DNA from 4 places in the Arthrobacter sp. yr096 genome. Region 2 is predicted to be linked to each of the others. Evidence: riboswitches for the same ligand, from Rfam matches in the RefSeq annotation. Region 2 holds a riboswitch; each other region holds the start of a gene.
The links. A riboswitch is a leader RNA that binds a small molecule or an ion and turns the genes downstream of it on or off. The one in region 2 is predicted to bind cyclic di-AMP.
Positions count from the first base shown of each region.

Region 1: it holds a riboswitch for cyclic di-AMP, as region 2 does, so the genes downstream of both, BMY91_RS19800 (aggregation-promoting factor C-terminal-like domain-containing protein) here and BMY91_RS07425 (C40 family peptidase) in region 2, are expected to answer to the same signal.
Region 3: it holds a riboswitch for cyclic di-AMP, as region 2 does, so the genes downstream of both, BMY91_RS15840 (NlpC/P60 family protein) here and BMY91_RS07425 (C40 family peptidase) in region 2, are expected to answer to the same signal.
Region 4: it holds a riboswitch for cyclic di-AMP, as region 2 does, so the genes downstream of both, BMY91_RS23205 (hypothetical protein) here and BMY91_RS07425 (C40 family peptidase) in region 2, are expected to answer to the same signal.

Region 1 covers NZ_FNYI01000009.1:107,419-111,654, forward strand. Annotated here, with positions in the region: gene BMY91_RS19795 (sensor histidine kinase) at 1-1,311, shown strand, start outside; cyclic di-AMP (ydaO/yuaA leader) riboswitch at 1,421-1,608, shown strand; gene BMY91_RS19800 (aggregation-promoting factor C-terminal-like domain-containing protein) at 1,612-2,472, shown strand; gene BMY91_RS19805 (glycosyltransferase) at 2,645-3,904, shown strand; gene BMY91_RS19810 (MerR family transcriptional regulator) at 3,923-4,236, shown strand, end outside.
Region 2 covers NZ_FNYI01000002.1:584,763-588,998, forward strand. Annotated here, with positions in the region: gene BMY91_RS07410 (NTP transferase domain-containing protein) at 1-322, opposite strand, end outside; gene BMY91_RS07415 (HNH endonuclease) at 365-865, opposite strand; gene BMY91_RS07420 (NlpC/P60 family protein) at 1,083-1,856, opposite strand; gene BMY91_RS07425 (C40 family peptidase) at 1,957-2,703, opposite strand; cyclic di-AMP (ydaO/yuaA leader) riboswitch at 2,708-2,875, opposite strand; gene BMY91_RS07430 (M23 family metallopeptidase) at 3,014-3,844, opposite strand; cyclic di-AMP (ydaO/yuaA leader) riboswitch at 3,849-4,090, opposite strand.
Region 3 covers NZ_FNYI01000006.1:44,898-49,133, reverse strand. Annotated here, with positions in the region: gene BMY91_RS15850 (NCS2 family permease) at 1-109, opposite strand, end outside; gene BMY91_RS15845 (copper resistance CopC family protein) at 224-856, shown strand; cyclic di-AMP (ydaO/yuaA leader) riboswitch at 1,007-1,199, shown strand; gene BMY91_RS15840 (NlpC/P60 family protein) at 1,203-1,976, shown strand; gene BMY91_RS15835 (Rossmann-fold NAD(P)-binding domain-containing protein) at 2,091-2,783, opposite strand; gene BMY91_RS15830 (universal stress protein) at 3,199-4,236, shown strand.
Region 4 covers NZ_FNYI01000007.1:99,355-103,590, forward strand. Annotated here, with positions in the region: gene BMY91_RS23205 (hypothetical protein) at 149-1,468, opposite strand; cyclic di-AMP (ydaO/yuaA leader) riboswitch at 1,471-1,620, opposite strand; gene BMY91_RS17685 (hypothetical protein) at 1,750-1,980, opposite strand; gene BMY91_RS17690 (ATP-dependent DNA ligase) at 2,026-3,090, shown strand; gene BMY91_RS17695 (DUF6480 family protein) at 3,107-3,379, opposite strand; gene BMY91_RS17700 (alpha/beta fold hydrolase) at 3,460-4,236, opposite strand, start outside.

The sequences.
Region 1 (4,236 bases), on a different contig from region 2:
CAGGCGTCCAGCCGCGCGACGGAGTTCGGCAGGCCGCCGTCGAACTTTCCCAGCAACCCTTCCGGACGTCCGGATCCTCTGGAGGCGCGCGGCCAGGCTGCGGGAACGCTGAACGCGAGGATCGACGGGTCAACCGTGAGGAGCTCTGGGCTCATCGACGCCCAAGGAAATCGTGTTTCCCTCTCCGCGGCGGATGAACAGGTCTTGTTGTCTCTCCCCAAGGGCGACCTCCCCGTGGATCGGTCCCTGTCCAACGGCGACTACAGACTGGTGGCAGTGGACCCCGGCTACGGCGACGTGATTGTCACCGGGTTGCCGCTGGCGGACAAACAGAGCGCCGAGGCATCACTGGTGTGGACCATGGTGCTGGTGTCACTGGGTGGCTTGGTGCTGATTGGTCTGGCCGGCACCGTCATTATCCGGCGGACCATGCGGCCCTTGGAGCAGCTCTCCGAAGTGGCCACCAAAGTTTCGCGCCTGCCCCTCGACGCCGGTGAGGTGGCACTCGCGGTGCGGGTACCGCCGTCGGCCGCCCATCCTGGAACGGAAGTTGGCAGTGTGGGCCATGCCTTGAACCAAATGCTGAACAATGTCTCCAGTGCTCTGGAGGCCAGGCAGGAAAGCGAAACCAAGGTCCGGCAGTTCGTGGCGGATGCGTCGCACGAACTCAGGACGCCGTTGACCGCCATCCGCGGCTACACGGAACTGTTGCGGATGACGGAAAACTTCACCGAAGACGGCAGGAAATCCTTGGCGCGGGTCCAAAGCCAATCCGAACGCATGACCACGCTGGTGGAGGACCTTCTGCTGTTGGCAAGGCTCGATGAGGGTCAACCAGTGAAGGTCACGGATGTGGACCTGACCCAGCTGGTGATCGAAACCGTCAGTGACGAGAAAGTCATGGCGCCGGACCACATTTGGCAGCTCCAGCTTCCGGATGAACCCATCACCGTTCGTGGCGATGCAACGCAACTCCACCAGGTGCTGGCCAATCTGCTGTCCAATGCGCGCAAACACACCGACGCCGGCACCACTGTGGTCACCGGAGTCATGCTCTCAGCCGACGGCAGTGCAGTGGTGACCGTGACGGACAACGGACCCGGCATTCCGGAGGATTTCCAGGGCCGGATCTTCTCCCGGTTTGCCAGGGCCGACGCCGCGAGATCAGGGTCTGAGGGGACGTCTGGTTTAGGCCTGTCCATTGTGGAATCCATCGTGGAGGCGCACGGCGGCAACGTGGAGGTAACGTCCCGGCCAGGGCGCACCGAGTTCGCCCTTCGACTCCCCGCAGTCAGCACCGAACGCGTATAAGGAATCCGGCAAGACGACTCACCGGCATCGTGATCTCTGTTACCTAAATGTGACTTCCGCGGAATCCTCCTGTACCGTCGAAAGGGTGGGTCTCCCCTAACGGGCCCACACCCGGGATGCGCCGAGCTCTGCCACTTCCCGGAGTTCCGTTCTCATTCGAGGCAGAGACGGGGGACCCAGAGTCTCCGGGCCAAGGCATTTTTTGCCGGCCCTTGGGGTGAAGCCGCAGCTTGATGCGCGGCCGGATGACCTCATCCGAACCCGACAGCTAACTCCGCAGGCGCTGAGAGGTAACCACACATGTCTGAATTTAACGATCAGACGCGCCCTTCCGCGCGTCACCGCGATGAACACAACGCACCGCTGACCAAGTCGCAGGCCATCCTCAAGAACGCCGCCCGCCAGGGTAAGTCCGGCCACCGCATGTCGGTTGTCGCCGGTGTTGTTGCCGCCGCACTGGGTGTTGCATCGCTGGGAACGGCCGCCAACGCCGCTTTGAACCTCCCCGAAGCCAGCCGGGTCGCTGAGACCCAGGCGGCCGCGCAGGTCAGCAACACCCGCTCCGCTGCCACGGATGCTGCCGCCGAAAAGAGCGCAGCTGACCGGGCTGCAGCCGCGAAGGCTACGGCCGACAAGGCTGCCGCTGAGAAGGCCGCTGCAGACAAAGCCGCAGCTGAGAAGGCTGCCGCTGACCAGGCCGCCGCCGAAAAGGCTGCTGCCGAAAAGGCCGCCGCGGATCAGGCTGCTGCAGAGAAGGCTGCCGCTGACGCTGCTGCCAAGCAAGCCGCCGACGCCGCTGCTGCCGCCGCCGCTGCGGAAGCTGCAGCTGCTGCCGCCGCCCCCAAAGCCGTTGACGATCCCGCCGCTGCCAAGGCTTACGCCGCCAGCATCCTGGGCAACTACGGCTGGAGCGCGGCCGAAATGACCGCGCTGAACACGCTGTGGGAGAAGGAATCCAACTGGAAGACCACTGCCACGAACGCTTCCAGCGGTGCGTACGGCATTGTCCAGTCCCTGCCTGCTTCGAAGATGGCCACGGCCGGTGCTGACTGGCAGACCAACTACCAGACCCAGATCAAGTGGGGCCTGAACTACATCAAGGAACGCTACGGATCCCCGTCGGCCGCCCTGGCCTTCCACTTGGCCAACAACTGGTACTAAGCCAGACTGTTTGATTGCCGCGCCGGATTCCGCCGTTCGCACCAGTGTTTACTGGAGCGGATCGTGGGAACCGGCGCGGCTTTCACGTGTTTCACAGGCGCTCCCCCGGGTTCACAGTGGGGTCACAGCTTCCGCCTAAAGCACTCATATTCGGCGGCGCCATTCTGGAAGCATGACGCTCACAGATCCAACCACCAGCGCTTTGCCACGAAAGACCCATTCGGCGCGCTTGCGAGGCTCGGCGTTGCCCACTCCCCAGCTGGAACACCTGCACGATGGGCCGGCTGTGCACCGGCAGACCCGGCGGCTGCCCATTGACACCAAGGGCGTGGTTCCGGTTCTTGACGTCACTGTTCCCGTTTACAACGACGAAGTCTCTTTGGAACGCAACCTGCGCCGGCTGCACGGTTATCTGACGGACACCTTCCCGCACACTTTCCGGATCACAGTGGCGGACAACGCCAGCACCGACAGCACACTGAGGATCGCAGAACGCCTGGCCCGCGAGTTTCCCGAGCTGGTGGTGGTTCGGTTCCAGGCAAGCGGACGCGGGAACGCCCTCCGCCACGTCTGGGAGTCCTCGCCCTCACCGGTGCTTGCCTACATGGAATCGGACCTGTCCACAGATCTCGCGGCTTTGGCACCGCTCCTGGCACCATTGATTTCCGGCCATTCGGACCTGGCCATCGGCACGCGCCTGGCACGGACTTCGCGCGTAAGCCGCAGTCCTCTGCGCGGTTTCGTGTCACGCAGCTTCAACTTCCTGCTGCGGGCTGTCACGGGAGCACGCTTCTCCGATGCCCAATGCGGCTTTAAGGCCATCCGCGCGGACGTTGCCCAGCGCATCCTGCCCTACACGAAGGATGACGGCTGGTTTTTCGACACCGAACTCCTGGTGATCGCGGAACGCTGTGGTCTGCGCGTCCACGAGGTTCCCGTCGACTGGACCGACAACCCTGACTCAGGCGTCGACGTCGTACGAACCGCGCTTGCCGACCTGCGCGGCATGGCTCGCCTGACCCGCCACCTTGGCCGTGTTCCCATCGCTGAGCTGCGCGGAGAACTCGCGGTGGAAGCTCCTGCCCGGCGAGGCGGACTGGGCCGGCGTCTCTCCCAGGCTCTGGCGTGGACGTTGGCCTACGCCGTGGTCTTCCTGCTGGCCCGCACCGTGGTGGATCCTCTCCTGGCGAACCTCGTTGCCCTGGGGTTCACCACCTGGGCGGTAGGACTCCGCCGCGTTGGACCCCACCGCGCAGGATTCCTCACGTTCTTCACCACGCTTTTGCTCAGCTCCGGGGCGCTGATCCTCCTGCCGTTCATCACGACGCCGGACCGCTGGCTTGAGGGGTCCGCGGTGGTTGGCGCTTCACTCGCCGCCCACTTGCTGGGATACCTGGCGTTTCGAAGGACTCTTGCACCTGACGCCACGTGAGGATCTAGCGTTGTGCCCATGGGATCAACCAGGAGCGGGCTGTGGAGTGTTGGCGAACTCGCACGAGCCTGCGGGGTCAGCGTACGGACGCTTCATCATTACGACGACATCGGCTTGCTGTCAGCAAGCGGGCGGACGCCTTCCGGCCATCGGAGGTATGGCGAGGCCGACGTCCGGCGCCTCTACCGGATCAGGGCACTGCAGATGTTGGGGATTCCCCTTGCCGGGATTGGGGAAGCGTTGGGAGGGTCCGGGGACGACGACCTTGCATCAATGCGCAGCTTGTTGGACCGGCAGCTGCGTCACGTTCAACAGCACGCCCAACAAATCCA
Region 2 (4,236 bases):
CTCCCCGGGAGGCATGAGGCATGTCGCAGGCCAGGACCAGCGTCCATGGAGCGCCCGGACCGCCGGCCTTCAGCGCAGCCATTCCCGCCGCAATCGCAGCGGCCGGCCCCGCGAAGGGCGGGTCCTCCCGCGCCTGCAGAACGCCTTGCGGCAACGGCTCGTCCAGTGACCTTGGCCCCACAACGACTACCGCTGAGGCACCCCGGACTGCCTGAAGGGCATGCGAAAGGAGCGTGGCGCCGTCGTACATCAGCGATGGCTTGGGCACGCCACCGAGGCGGGTGGCCCGGCCACCCGCCAGAATGACGGCGTTGAACTCCATCCGCCCAGATTACCCGGGCATCCGGGGCTCAGCAGAAATCGATCAGGCGGCGGATTCCGGCAAAAGGAACGGGTCCCAGTCCGGCGCAGGTTTCTCGAGTTCTTTGATCTGCCACATGGTTCCCTGGGGCACGCCTGGCTTGAAACGGAGTTTCCAACCCATTTCAGCCAACGTATGGTCGCTCTTGGCGTTGTTGCATTTCAAGCACGCCGCAACCAGGTTTTCCCAGGAATCCGCGCCGCCCCTGGATTTGGGGTGGACGTGGTCTATGGTGTGGGCTGTTTTCCCGCAGTAGGCGCAGCGGTGACCGTCGCGGCGAAGCACTCCGCGGCGACTCACGGCTGTAATCCTGTTGTACCTGGGGCGGATGTAGCGGTTAAGGAGGATCACGGATGGTCGTCCGAGAATCTCCTGTGGCCCGACGACAGGCTCGTCGCCTTCGGCCACTACGCTTGCTTTCCCAGTCAGCACAAGGACCAGCGCCCGGCGGAATGTTATTACCGCTAGCGGTTCATATCCAGCATTCAGAACGAGTGTGCGCATGCACGTACCTCTTCACGGCCGCACCCGTCAGGGGCACGAGGGCCGGCTGCCCTCTGCTTGTACGGGCTGTGGATCGACACCATAAGGGTAAGCACTTGTATGCCGTATCAACGAATTTTTCTGTCGTTTCGCTCACAGTGTCGGCAAGTGTTCATGCGTGGTTAAAGCAGAACACCCCGCCGGCATCAGCCTGCGGGGTGTTTCTGAAAGTGTTGAATCAGCCGTTGACTCGAATGAAAACCGGGCCGGAGCCGACGTTTACGCTGAACAGTGCCGTGGTGGATCCGTTCCATCCACCGTGGACTGCCATGCCGTTGCCGACGTAAACAGCGATGTGAGCCTGTCCGGCCAAACCACCATTGGCGTAGTAGGCGAGGTCACCGGGCTGCGCTTCTGCTGCACTGACCGTACGGCCGAGGGAGAGGTAGCCGGCCGGCCAGTCGTGGAAGTTGATGCCGACGGCGGCCAGGGAGTTGGTCACCAGCATGGTGCAGTCCTGGGTTACGCCGAGCTGGGCGTAGGCGGCGGCGGCAATTGCTGCGCCGAGGCCGCTGGAGGCTGCGGGGGCTTTGGCTGCCGGGGCTGCGGTGTTGACGGCAAGAGTCGCGTTGCCGGCGGTCGCCGTGCTCTCCGCTGCCTTAGTGGTTTCAACCTTGGCAGCTGCCTTCTTCACCACGGGAGCCGGGGCTTCCACCGTGGTAACCACGGGGCGCTCGTAAGAAATGGCAACCGTGGAATCCGCGGCGATGGTGGACTGGACTACCGACTGAACGTCCAGCGCTGTGGTGGACGTGGATTCGCGGTCCACGTTGGTGTCCGCAGCGTTGGCGGCTACGGAACCGGTCAGAACCAGGCCCGAAGCTGCGGCAATAACTGCAGCCTGGCGGCCAACGCCACCGGCGTTGTCGCTGACGGCCTTGGCAATGACGGCAAGCGAGCTGGTCTTGGGAGCCTCAGCGCGATGCCGTGCAACCTTGTGTGCACTGGTCATGATTTTCTCTTTTCGTATCCGCGTGCAGTTGGGGTACACGCGGCTGATCGGTGCGCCAGCACTTGGGGGGCATGCTGGCGAACCTCGAACCGGATAGTTTCTAGCGGAGGGTGAAGAAGGAGGACGTGCCCGTGGAGGCCGCCGAGTGCAGGAGCGTGCCCTGGCTGGGGTTCAAAGCGCTGATCATCATGCCGTTGCCGACGTAGATTCCCACGTGGGCTCCGCCGTTCTGCATGACCAGGTCACCGGGGGCAGGCGTGCTGGTGGGCTTCATCGCCGTCCAGGCGTTGACGCGGGGGATGCTGATGCCGGCCTGGGCGTAGACCCACTGCGTGAAGCCGGAGCAATCCCAGCCGTTGGGTGTGGTGCCGCCCCAAACGTACGGGTGGCCGATGCCGGTGTAAGCGATGGCAGCGAGGCCGGAAGCTGCGGCGCTTGCTGCAGAATCCTTGGCTTCGGAGGACTTCGCTGTAACAGCGCCTGCGGTTTCCTGCGTGCCGTTAGCCGTGGACCGCTGGGTGGTCTGCGATGCACGCTGGACAACCTTGGGGGCTTCCTTGGTAGCCACGACGGGGCTCTCAAAGGAAACGGTGGCTGTGGGCTCCGCGGTGACGACGGCGGTGGTGACCATCTGCTGGGTGCTGGAGGCTTCCGACTTGGAGACGTCGGTGTCGGCTGCCTGTGCGGGCAAACCAACGCTGAGGACGAGGCCTGAGGCTGCTGCCAGAACGACGGCCTGACGGCCAACGGTACCGGCGTTTGATGAAACAGCCTTGGACAGAGTGTTCAAGGGGTTCGTACGAACCGATTCAGCGCGGTGGCGCGCAGGGGTAGTGCGTGATGACACGTAGGTAGCCTCTCCCAATGCCTGCGAGGTGAGCTGTCGGATTCGGATGGGAGTCATCCGGCCGCGCTGCTTCAAGGAAGCTTTGCGACTTAACCCCAAGGCCTTCTTTCGAAGACCAGAAGTGGTTCCCCCGCCCCTGCCAGACGATTTATGCGAACGGACCTTGAGCGGTGGCAGAGCTAGGCAATCCACTCAAGTGCACCGGCCCCCTAAAAAGCCGATGCGCTTTGTACGGTACAACAGTTGGACGCGAATGTCACATTCAGGTCACGGGGTGTGTCACGAATGCGAGAGACAACCATCAACTGGCTTAGAGCCAGCCCATGGGATCGACAACTTCGCCGTTGACCTGGACCTCAAAGTGGAGGTGGCAGCCGGTGGAAGCGCCCGTGGTGCCGCTCAGCGCGACGGTATCGCCACGGCTGACAGTCTGGCCCACCTTGACGGTGAAGGACGACAGGTGGTTGTACGTGGTCTCCAGGCCGTTGCCGTGGTCTACCACCACGCGGTTGCCTCCGCCGTACTCGTGCCATCCCGCAAAGGTGACTTTTCCGCTGGCGGCTGCATGGACGGCCGTGCCGCACTGGGCAACGAAGTCCTGGCCACGGTGGAAGTCCCCGGCACCGCCGGTGAGGGGGCTGACGCGGTAGCCAAAGGGTGAAGCCGTGGTCAGCGTGTCAAGGGGGCTGGCCATGGTGCCTGCCGATGATGCCCGCTGAATGCTGCCCGCGGACTGCGCGCTGAGCAGCTGCTTCAGCTTGCCGTCGGGATCTGCGGCAGTAGCCACCGCGGCACGGCTGAAGTCGATTTTGGCCGATGCAGCCGCGGAAACCTCGGGCTGGCTGCCACCGGTGACCGCAAGAGCGGATTCGGTCTGGCCCAGTTCAGAAGTGGCCATAACGGGGCTCGTGGCCGGCAGACCGACAGTCAGGGCGAGCCCGGTGGCGGCAAGCGCAACTCCGGCCTTCTGCCCTACACCACTGGCTGCGGCGAAGTCGGCTACCTGGCGCAACGGGCTCTTACGGCGGCGCACCTGGCGTTCGGTGTCGCGTGGCCGGATCTCCGATACGACGCGGGCTGGCCGCAGCTCAGCAGCGGGGCCGGACGCGCGGCGGCGGCCCCTGACGTTCTGCGATGTCAAACTCTGTTCCTCTCTAAAAAGCCTGCGAAGTTAGCTGTCGGATTCGGGTCAGAGAGTTCAAAGACCCGGTCCGCACGAGGCGCTCACGACACACAGGTATCCCAGGAGGGACTAGCGTAAGTGGGCACTTCTGCTGCGGACTTCACCCCAAGGCTGCTTCTTTAGACAGCCGCTTGTGGTTCCCCCGCCTCTGCCAGTGGTGGATGACACACCTGATCCGCTGGCAGAGCTCGGCTCCGGATCAGGTAACGCTTTGGTATCGGCGCTAGTAGATAACTATAGGGGATTAAAGCCCTTAGTAATAAATTCGTTATCAACAGAAACGCGGATGTACTGAGAGGCCCTTATCATCATTTGCGGAAAACCGCAGGTCACACGCGCGCCAAGGGCGC
Region 3 (4,236 bases), on a different contig from region 2:
AGCTCATGGCGAAGAATGTCGCGAAGCCGCCACGGATTTCCCGTGAGTACGTGGATCCACGTTCGGAGATCTTGAAGTAGCGGTCGACTGCAGAACCTTGTTTAAGCATGAAGGACTCCGGGGATCGAGGGGAGTGTGCTCTCAAATCCTAAGCCGTCGGATATGGGCGGCCCGGACGATTCGCCTAGTCTGTAACTAAGCCAACACTAGGAGAAACCGCCCCATGCGCACCATCCGCCCGCTTCTGGCCGCCGTCGTCGCTGCTCTTGCCTTCGCGTCCGCCCTGCTGTTTTCAGCGGCTCCGGCGTCCGCCCATGACGTCGCCGAGTCCACAGCGCCAGCCAACGGTGCCAGCGTGGCTGTGGTCCCGGCGTCGGTCTCCATCACCTTCAACAACCGGCCCCTGGCCATCGGATCCGGCGTCACCGTGACGGCTGGCGGCGAGAACTGGGCCGACGGCCCCGTTGAAATCATCGACAACCAGGCGGTTCAGAAGCTGCGCGAAGGCGCGCCTGCCGGCGAATACACGGTGGTCTGGCGTGTGGTCAGCTCAGATTCGCACCCCATTGAGGGCACCTTCACGTTCACGGCCACCGCTGGAAGTACGACGACGGCCAGTGGTTCCGCGGCTGCCTCACCGTCGGCTTCGGCTTCGTCAGCCGCGGTACCGTCCGCCGGCACAGCGGCTCCGGGGACTGGCACCAGTGAGCCTGCTGCAGATGCTTCGCAGCCCTTCCCATGGAGCATCGTGGGCCTGGCAGTCGTTGCCATTGGCCTTGTTATTTACCTGGCCGTTACCGCGCGGAAGAAACTTGCCGCTTCCAACGACTCTGAGGGCGAAACTCCCGCGGAATAGCAGGGTTTTCTACGTACCTGCGAAGATCTCGAAACGATCACCGCGACACGCCAAAACGGGAGTTCTCGTTACTTAAATGTGACTTCCGGGTGATTATCGCGTACGGTGGTACCTGTGCCTGTTCCACGTAGCGGGCACTTCCGGCCTGATTGCCTAGCTCTGCCGCAGTCCGGAATCCGTTCGCAGACAAACCTTACGGCAGAGACGGGGAACCCATTTTAGGTCGCTTTCGAGCGTGCCTTGGGGTGAAGTCACGAAGCTTCCGCCGAACAGCGGGAGATAGTGGCCGGGTGACTCCCATCCGAATCCGACAGCTAACCTCGCAGGCATCGGGAGAGGCTCTTTCATGTCTTCACGCATTCTTCGCGGCCGTCGTAAGGCGGACAGCGTACGTCCTAATCCGTTCATCTCCATCTCCAAGGCAGTGGCCAGCAACGCTTCCGGCGCTGGCCGCCAGGCAGCTGTCATCGCAGCAGCCTCGGGCCTTGTCCTGACCGGTTCCATTGCTGCCCACGCAGCCGAAGCTCCGGTTCAGCGGGACTCAAGCCCCGCCACGGTCGCAGAGACCACTTCCGAAGCCCCCACCCAGGTTGTTACCGCCGCATCCACGGCTACCATCAACTTCGAGCGCCCTGCTGTTGCTTCCGTAGCAGCTCCGGTCATCGAGAAGCCGGCTCCGGTTGTTGAGGCTCCTGTCGCCAAGAAGGCAGCAGTCACCACTGCCGCTGCTGCGGCGCCTGCCAAGGCTGCGGCTGCTGCTCCGGTTGCTGCTGCTCCCGCAGCCGCTGCGCCCGCCGTCGGTGGCGTCAACGCTGCCATGGTTGCCTCGGCCTACGCCCAGATCGGCATCATGCAGGACTGCACCGCCATGGTGGAAAAGGCCCTCGGCTCCGCAGGCATCCCCGTTGGTGACCTCGCCCCCATGCAGTTCATGAACTACGGCAAAGTGGTCAGCGACCCCCAGCCCGGTGACATGATCGTCCAGTCCGGCCACGTCGCCATCTTCATCGGCAACGGCCAGGCTATCAGTGGTGGCATCAACGGCAACCAGACGGGCATCCACCCGATCAGCTGGTTGACCGCAACGGGCCCCATCACGTACGTACGCGCTGGCGCATAAGCCTCACGCTTCAGTTCAAAGGCCGGTGCCTCCGAAGACTTGATCTTCGGAGGCACCGGCCTTTGGCGTTAAGTTCTGTGCGGAAAAGTGAATCTGTGCGTAAAGTCAGGGCGCCTACGCGGTAGCGACGCCCGGTCCTGCCGGCAGGGCTACCTTGGCGGAGATCGCCTGGCCCACTGCCTTGGCTTGCCGCAGGACCTCCTTGGGCGTGGGCGTGATGAGTTCGCCAACGCCCACCAGGTGCATCCCGACTGCCCGCATCGCGGCGGCAAGGTTCTGTCCGATGGCAATTCCCAGTTCGGCCAGCATCCTCCGCAACTGGCTCTGTGCGCAGCGTGTCACCACGATGTGGTCGGCCAGCAAGACTCCGTTGGCGGTGTGGACGGCCCACTGGCGTGGAATGGATTCGAGCGGTCCGGAGACGTGGAGCCCGGTCCTGAGCCCGCTCGTGGTCATGCTGGCAACCTGTCCGTAGCCAAGCTGCTGTGAGGGATCCGAGCCCAGGAAGTCCAGGCGGACGGCGCGGGTGGTGCTGCGGACGTCCAGGTGATGGCTCGCGGCGTAGTTCCGCAGATGACGGAGGATCTCGTTGCGTTCCTGCATGGCTGCGGGATCGGCTGCATCGCAGCGTTGGAGCATTCCAGTGTGGACTGAGGGGCCTGTGGCAGACAAGGCGCCAAAGCCGTCCACGACGATGGAGCCCACGCCATAGCGGCTGAGCTCACTGGCAACTGCCAAACCGGACAGACCGGCTCCGATGACCACGGTAGTGGTGCGTTCCGTGGCGGAATCAGGCGTGAGTGACACTGCTTGGTTCCTCCTTGACGTGTGTGCCCTTCGGCAGCGCGTGGGATCGCGTCCGAGTTCCCCAAGCGGCCGCAAATAAATGGCCGGAGTGTGTGGTGAAACACGTTTGCCGGCCATTCGGTGACTCGAACACTACCGAACTTTTTCGGCCATGGATAGCCTCCCGCATCCGCGTGTTTAGCGTGTTCATCCGCAGCGCAAAATGGGTGCCCTGGAACCGAGCCCGGACCGTTACACACATAGCCCGGAGTCGCCTTGATTCGTCATTGCCGACCGAGAATAGTGGGCATTGGAAGGGGAGATTACAGGTTGCCCCGGCCCCGGCCATTGACAAGGGAGCCATGAGGGAATCCGATGCGGAAAACCTCTGGCAGAATAGCCGGAACATCAAGCAGTAGGTGGAGAGGCGGGCCCCATGGACCAGCACGGCAGACACAGTGAAGAGCCACAGCAAGGCGAGGACCAGGCTGTTGCACCCGGCGGCATTGTCGTGGGAGTGGACGGTTCAGAGCACGGTCAATGTGCGTTGGTGTGGGCAGCGCGGGAAGCCGAACGCCGGCAGCTACCCTTACACATCGTTACGGCATACTCAGTGCCCATTTTTGCCGCTTCCGGGCTGGACGGCGGCTATGCAACGGTGGACGATTCGGTCATCCGCGAGGGCGCTGACGCCATCGTCAAGCAGGCCATGGACAAGATCTCCGGTTATGCCATCGACGTCGATGCTTCGGTGGAGAACGGCGACGCCGCGGGTGTCCTGCTGGACCTCTCGGAGGACGCAGCCCTTCTGGTGTTCGGCAGCCGGGGTCGCGGCGGCTTCGTTGGACGTCTTCTGGGCTCGGTCAGCAGCGCCTTGCCCGCCCACGCCAAGTGCCCCACCGTCACGGTCCCGCTGTACTGCGCGGACCGGCTCGGGGAGAACACTGAGGACAAACACATCAAGGCCGAGCATGCCAAAGCTGGTCCGCGCACAGTGGAGAACGTGGTGGCAGTAGGCGTGGATGGTTCCGAGCAAGCCCGGATCGCCGTGCTCGAAGCTGCCGAGCAAGCCCAACGCATGGGTGCAAAGCTCCGCGTCATCTGCGCGGTACCGCAATACAGCGGATCCCTTGCGTGGGTGCCGGCCCCTTTGGACCGCGACGCTCTCTTTGCGGATATCAGGGTCCAGTTGGACGCAGGTGTGGCCTGGCTCAAGAGCCACTTCCCCCAGCTGGCCATTGAGACGGACCTCCGGGACGGCTCGCCGGTGGACGTACTGGTGGAAGCAAGCCGGGGCGTTGAGCTGGTGGTCCTGGGCACGCGTGGCCGTGGCGGTTTCGCAGGAATGCTTCTCGGCTCCACCTCCGACGGCGTGCTCCACCACGCCAAGGGACCCGTGCTGGTTGTTCCGGACCGTGAGGACCCGCGGTTGGCAGACCGTTCCAAATTCGGCCCGATGCTCGGCGCAGCCTAA
Region 4 (4,236 bases), on a different contig from region 2:
CTCCTTAAGAGTCTGTAGGGAGCCTACGAGCGCTTCAAACGTTGGCAACTCCAACGCCCCAGCCGGCGTCGGAACGTGGCTGTCCTGCTACTGCTGCAGTACCGGCTGTGCCACCCTGCGTGAGTGGTGGTGCGGGGCATCCGCGTGCTCACTGGATGGCCTTCTTGGCCGCGTCAAGGAGCTCCTGGAGGGCCGACCCGGTGGGCTGCGGTGTGGTGCTGGCGTTCGGGTTGCCCGTGGGCCGGGGTTTGGACGTTGCTGTCTCCGTTGGTGTGGGAGTTGGAGTCGGAGTGACCGTTGGCGTGGGAGTGGTTGTAGGCGTCGGCGTAGTGGGCGGCGTGGTGATGGTGTCCGACGGCACGTCGCTTGGCGCTGGCGCAGGTACGGTCGGGGCCGGGGTTGCTGCGCCAGGGACGGCCGCAACGGCGGACGGTACCGCCGAGGGGACCCACACCGGATCGGCCAATGAGATCCGGGGTGTCGGGACCGACGACGGCGATACTGCTGCGGGTGCCTCAGGTACGGTGGCCGGTTGGCCAGCCTCGGAGGACGCCGACCCCGACGGTGAGGGCGCCGACGCGGTGGAGTAGGAAGCCCGGGGAGCCGGGGACGCTGAAGCCGACTGGCGATCCTCGCCGGCCTTGCTGCCACTGGCTTCCTGGGCAGGAGTTTCCTGGCCGAAGAATGGAAGTTCCAGGGCCTGGCCCACCGTTCCGGCCGTCAGAACCAGCCCGAGGGCACCCGCCACCACGGCCATGCGCTGGCTCATGTGCTTGACGGATGCGGCCTTCAGCAGGACTGTCTTCGGTTCCCGGCCAAGCGTGGATCCGCCCAGGGCTGACTTGGCAGCAGCGGGCGGGGTCGATTGATTCCGGAGGTCCTTACGGCTGGCAAGGGATGCCGAGGCCGTTGCGGCTGCGGCAACCTGCGCCGCGGACTTGCCGCGGGGAGACGGAGGCGTCGTAGGCGCGGGTGACGGAGTGACGGGCGTCTGTTCCTCGCGGGCGGCTACTACCGGAATGGCTGCGGTGGCCGGCTCGGGGGAGGCAGGCGCCGGAGCGGCCTGCACCACTGGGATGGCAGAGGTGGGCGGTCCAGGCGTGGTCGATTTCGGAGCGGCGGCCTGCGCGGACTGAACTGTCTGTGGGGCGTGCACTGTCTGCGCGGACTGAACTGTCTGTGGGACGTGCACTGTGGGTATCGCTGCCGTTGCCGGCTCCGCGGGCTCGATCACGGCTCGTGCCGCCCGCTCCCGCTCGGCCGCGCGAACGGCCGCGCGCGTGGTGGGCGCCGCAACGGTGGGGATGGCCGCAGTGGCGGGTTCCGGCGTCGTGCTTGATTCCGGCCCGGCAGACTCTGTGGGTGCGCTGATGGGGGATCCGCTGGGTTGGGCCCGACGGCGTCCGGTTGGCTTGGTGCGCTCGCGTTCGGTGTGGTCGCGGCGCGGCTGATCCATGGTTGGGGACATGGTGGTTGCCTCTCAACGCCTTCGAGGTTAGCTGTCGGGTTCGGACGAGGCCGTCCGGCCGCACAAGGCGGCTTCACCCCAAGGACTTGTGGAAAACAAGCCCGGGAACTCTGGGTCCCCCGTCTCTGCCGCGGGTCTGGCGGATCCCGGATTGCGGCAGAGCTCGGCGTCAATCCGGAAGCGGCCCAGCGGAGATTCGGGTCGCCCTACGACCGTACATGAGCCGGAAAGTAAAGTCACATTAATGTAACGGGCGGTAGGCCTGCCTCAGTGAGGGGCGCCTATCGCTTAGGCTTCGGGGCCGGAGCTGGAGCCGGGAGCTCGTGCTGGATCTTCTGGATCTGGTGCGCTTGGTGGGTTTCGGGCCGGAAGATCTCATCCGCAATTCCCAGCATGCCGCCCGCCGCGGCGCGCCGAACCCCGCGGCTGTTCTGGCGCGCGATCCAGTACCAGAGGCCGGCCAGAAGGGCCGGGACGCCAAGTACGGCCGCCAACACGGCCAAGATATCCATCGCCTAAGACTAGCTTCGGCGTGCACCGGCAGGTAGACAGGTCCTATGGACCTGCCAGTGATGCCGCCCGTCTCGCCCATGCTCGCCAAATCGGTGCCCGCCATCCCCGACGTTGGGCACTATGAACCCAAATGGGACGGATTCAGGACCATCGTCTTCAAAGATGGCGACGAAATCATCCTGGGCAGCCGCAATGAGAAGCCGATGACCCGATACTTTCCCGAGCTGGTGGAGGCGCTGAGGAAGAATCTTCCGGACAAGTGCGTGATCGACGGCGAGATTGTCCTGATCCAGGAAAACAGGTTGGAATTTGAGGTGCTCCAGCAGCGGATCCATCCCGCGGACAGCCGGGTCAGGATGCTCGCCGAGAAGACCCCTGCTTCCATGGTTGCCTTTGACATCCTTGCGCTGGGCGATGACAACCTCATGGACCGGCCCTTCTCTGAACGCCGCGCCATCTTGGAACGCGCACTCGCCAAGGCAGAGCCGCCCGTCTACGTGACCCCGGCGGTGACTGACCTTGAACGCGCGCAGGAGTGGTTCGTGCAACTCGAAGGCGCTGGACTGGACGGGGTGCTGTCAAAGCCGCTGGAGGGGACATACCAGCCGAACAAGCGCGTGATGTTCAAGACCAAGCACGAGCGCACGGCGGACTGCGTGGTGGCCGGCTTCCGCTGGCATAAGACCGCGAAAGTGGTGGGATCCATGCTGCTCGGCCTCCATGACGACGGCGGACGACTGCACCACGTGGGGGTGGTGGCTTCATTCCCCATGGCCAAGCGGGAGGCCTTGGTGGCAGAGCTTGAGCCCTATCAGGTGGACCTCAGTGAGCACCCGTGGGGCGAGTGGGCCAGTCAGGCCGATGGTGCAGGCGGTTCCAGGATGCCCGGTGCCCAAAGCCGGTGGAGCGGGGGCAAGGACTTCTCCTTCGTGCCGCTGCGCCCCGAGCTGGTGATCGAGGTTGCCTACGACTACATGGAGGGCGACCGGTTCCGGCACACCACGCAGTTCCGCAGGTGGCGGCCGGACCGGACGCCGGGGAGTTGCACGTATTCGCAGCTGGAGGAACCGATGGACTATGACCTCGGGGAGATCTTGAGGCTGCCCTAGCCGGTTGGCAACGGGTTTACTCCCCGTGCCCTTGGTCGCTGCTCATGCTGCCCTCGGCAGGAGGAGTTTCTCCTGGAGGTACTCCGCCTCCGGGTTCCAGCCCTGTGACATTTCCGTCGAGGGGATCGGGATTGGCGGACGCGGCGGGGTCCTGGTCCTCATCCTGGCGCAATTCGGGATCGGCGTTGACGCCGCCCGTGTCGGCCGGGGGTGTCGGTGCGGCACCGAACGGCCCGGTAGCGCCGGTCACTCCGAAGCCCTGCTCGTCCTGGGGGTCCTTGGTGGTCATGATCAGCCCTTTCGTAAGCAAACTTACTAATGCGCTTGCTTCGTCAGCCTAGCCGGGACCCGCCAACCCATCAAGGCCGCCTAGCCGTGGAGCGACGTCGCGGTCACGAAGCTCCGGATGGCATCCGCAACTGCGTTCGGACGCATATGCTGTGCCACGTGCCCCACCCCCGGGATCTCCACCAATCGCCCCTGTGGGACTGCCCGGGACAGCCGAAGGGACCACTCCGGGCCCGCCACATTGTCGCGGCTTCCCCGCAAAACCAGCACCGGGACCCTGATTCCAGCCAGGCGTTTTTCCGTGGGGTACGTCATCATCACCGGCAGTTCGGTGAAGTACCAGCGAGGTCCGCACCGGAGGTAGTCGGTGATGACCAACCAATTGGACGAGGGACTCTCGCGGAGCAGCCCGTCCAGCGTCAGGGCAAGCGACTGGCGCATGACGTTCTTGTGCCGTGAATCAACAACCGGGCCCATCAACACCAGTTGCCTGGCCCGTTCCGGCGCATGCAAGGCCGCTTCGATGGCAAACTGCACACCCATGGAGTGGCCCACCAGAACGTAGGAATCGATGCCGCGGGACGCGAGGGCCTCCGCAATGAACGCACCATAGTCCTCGGCAGAGAGCTGGTGGCCAGGCTTGGGAGTGCCCGCGAAGCCCGGAAGGTCCAGGGAATACGTGGGTGCGCTCGCCGCAAGGACAGAATGCAGCCGGGCCAGGTATCGGTGGGAGACCCCGATGCCGTGAATGAGCACATATGCGGGCTCGGTGCCGTGATCAGCCCCAGGGGCAGGAAAAGGCGTCCCCTTGCTCCAAACAATCCGGCCCTTCAAGCCCAATACTTCGACGTCGTCTGA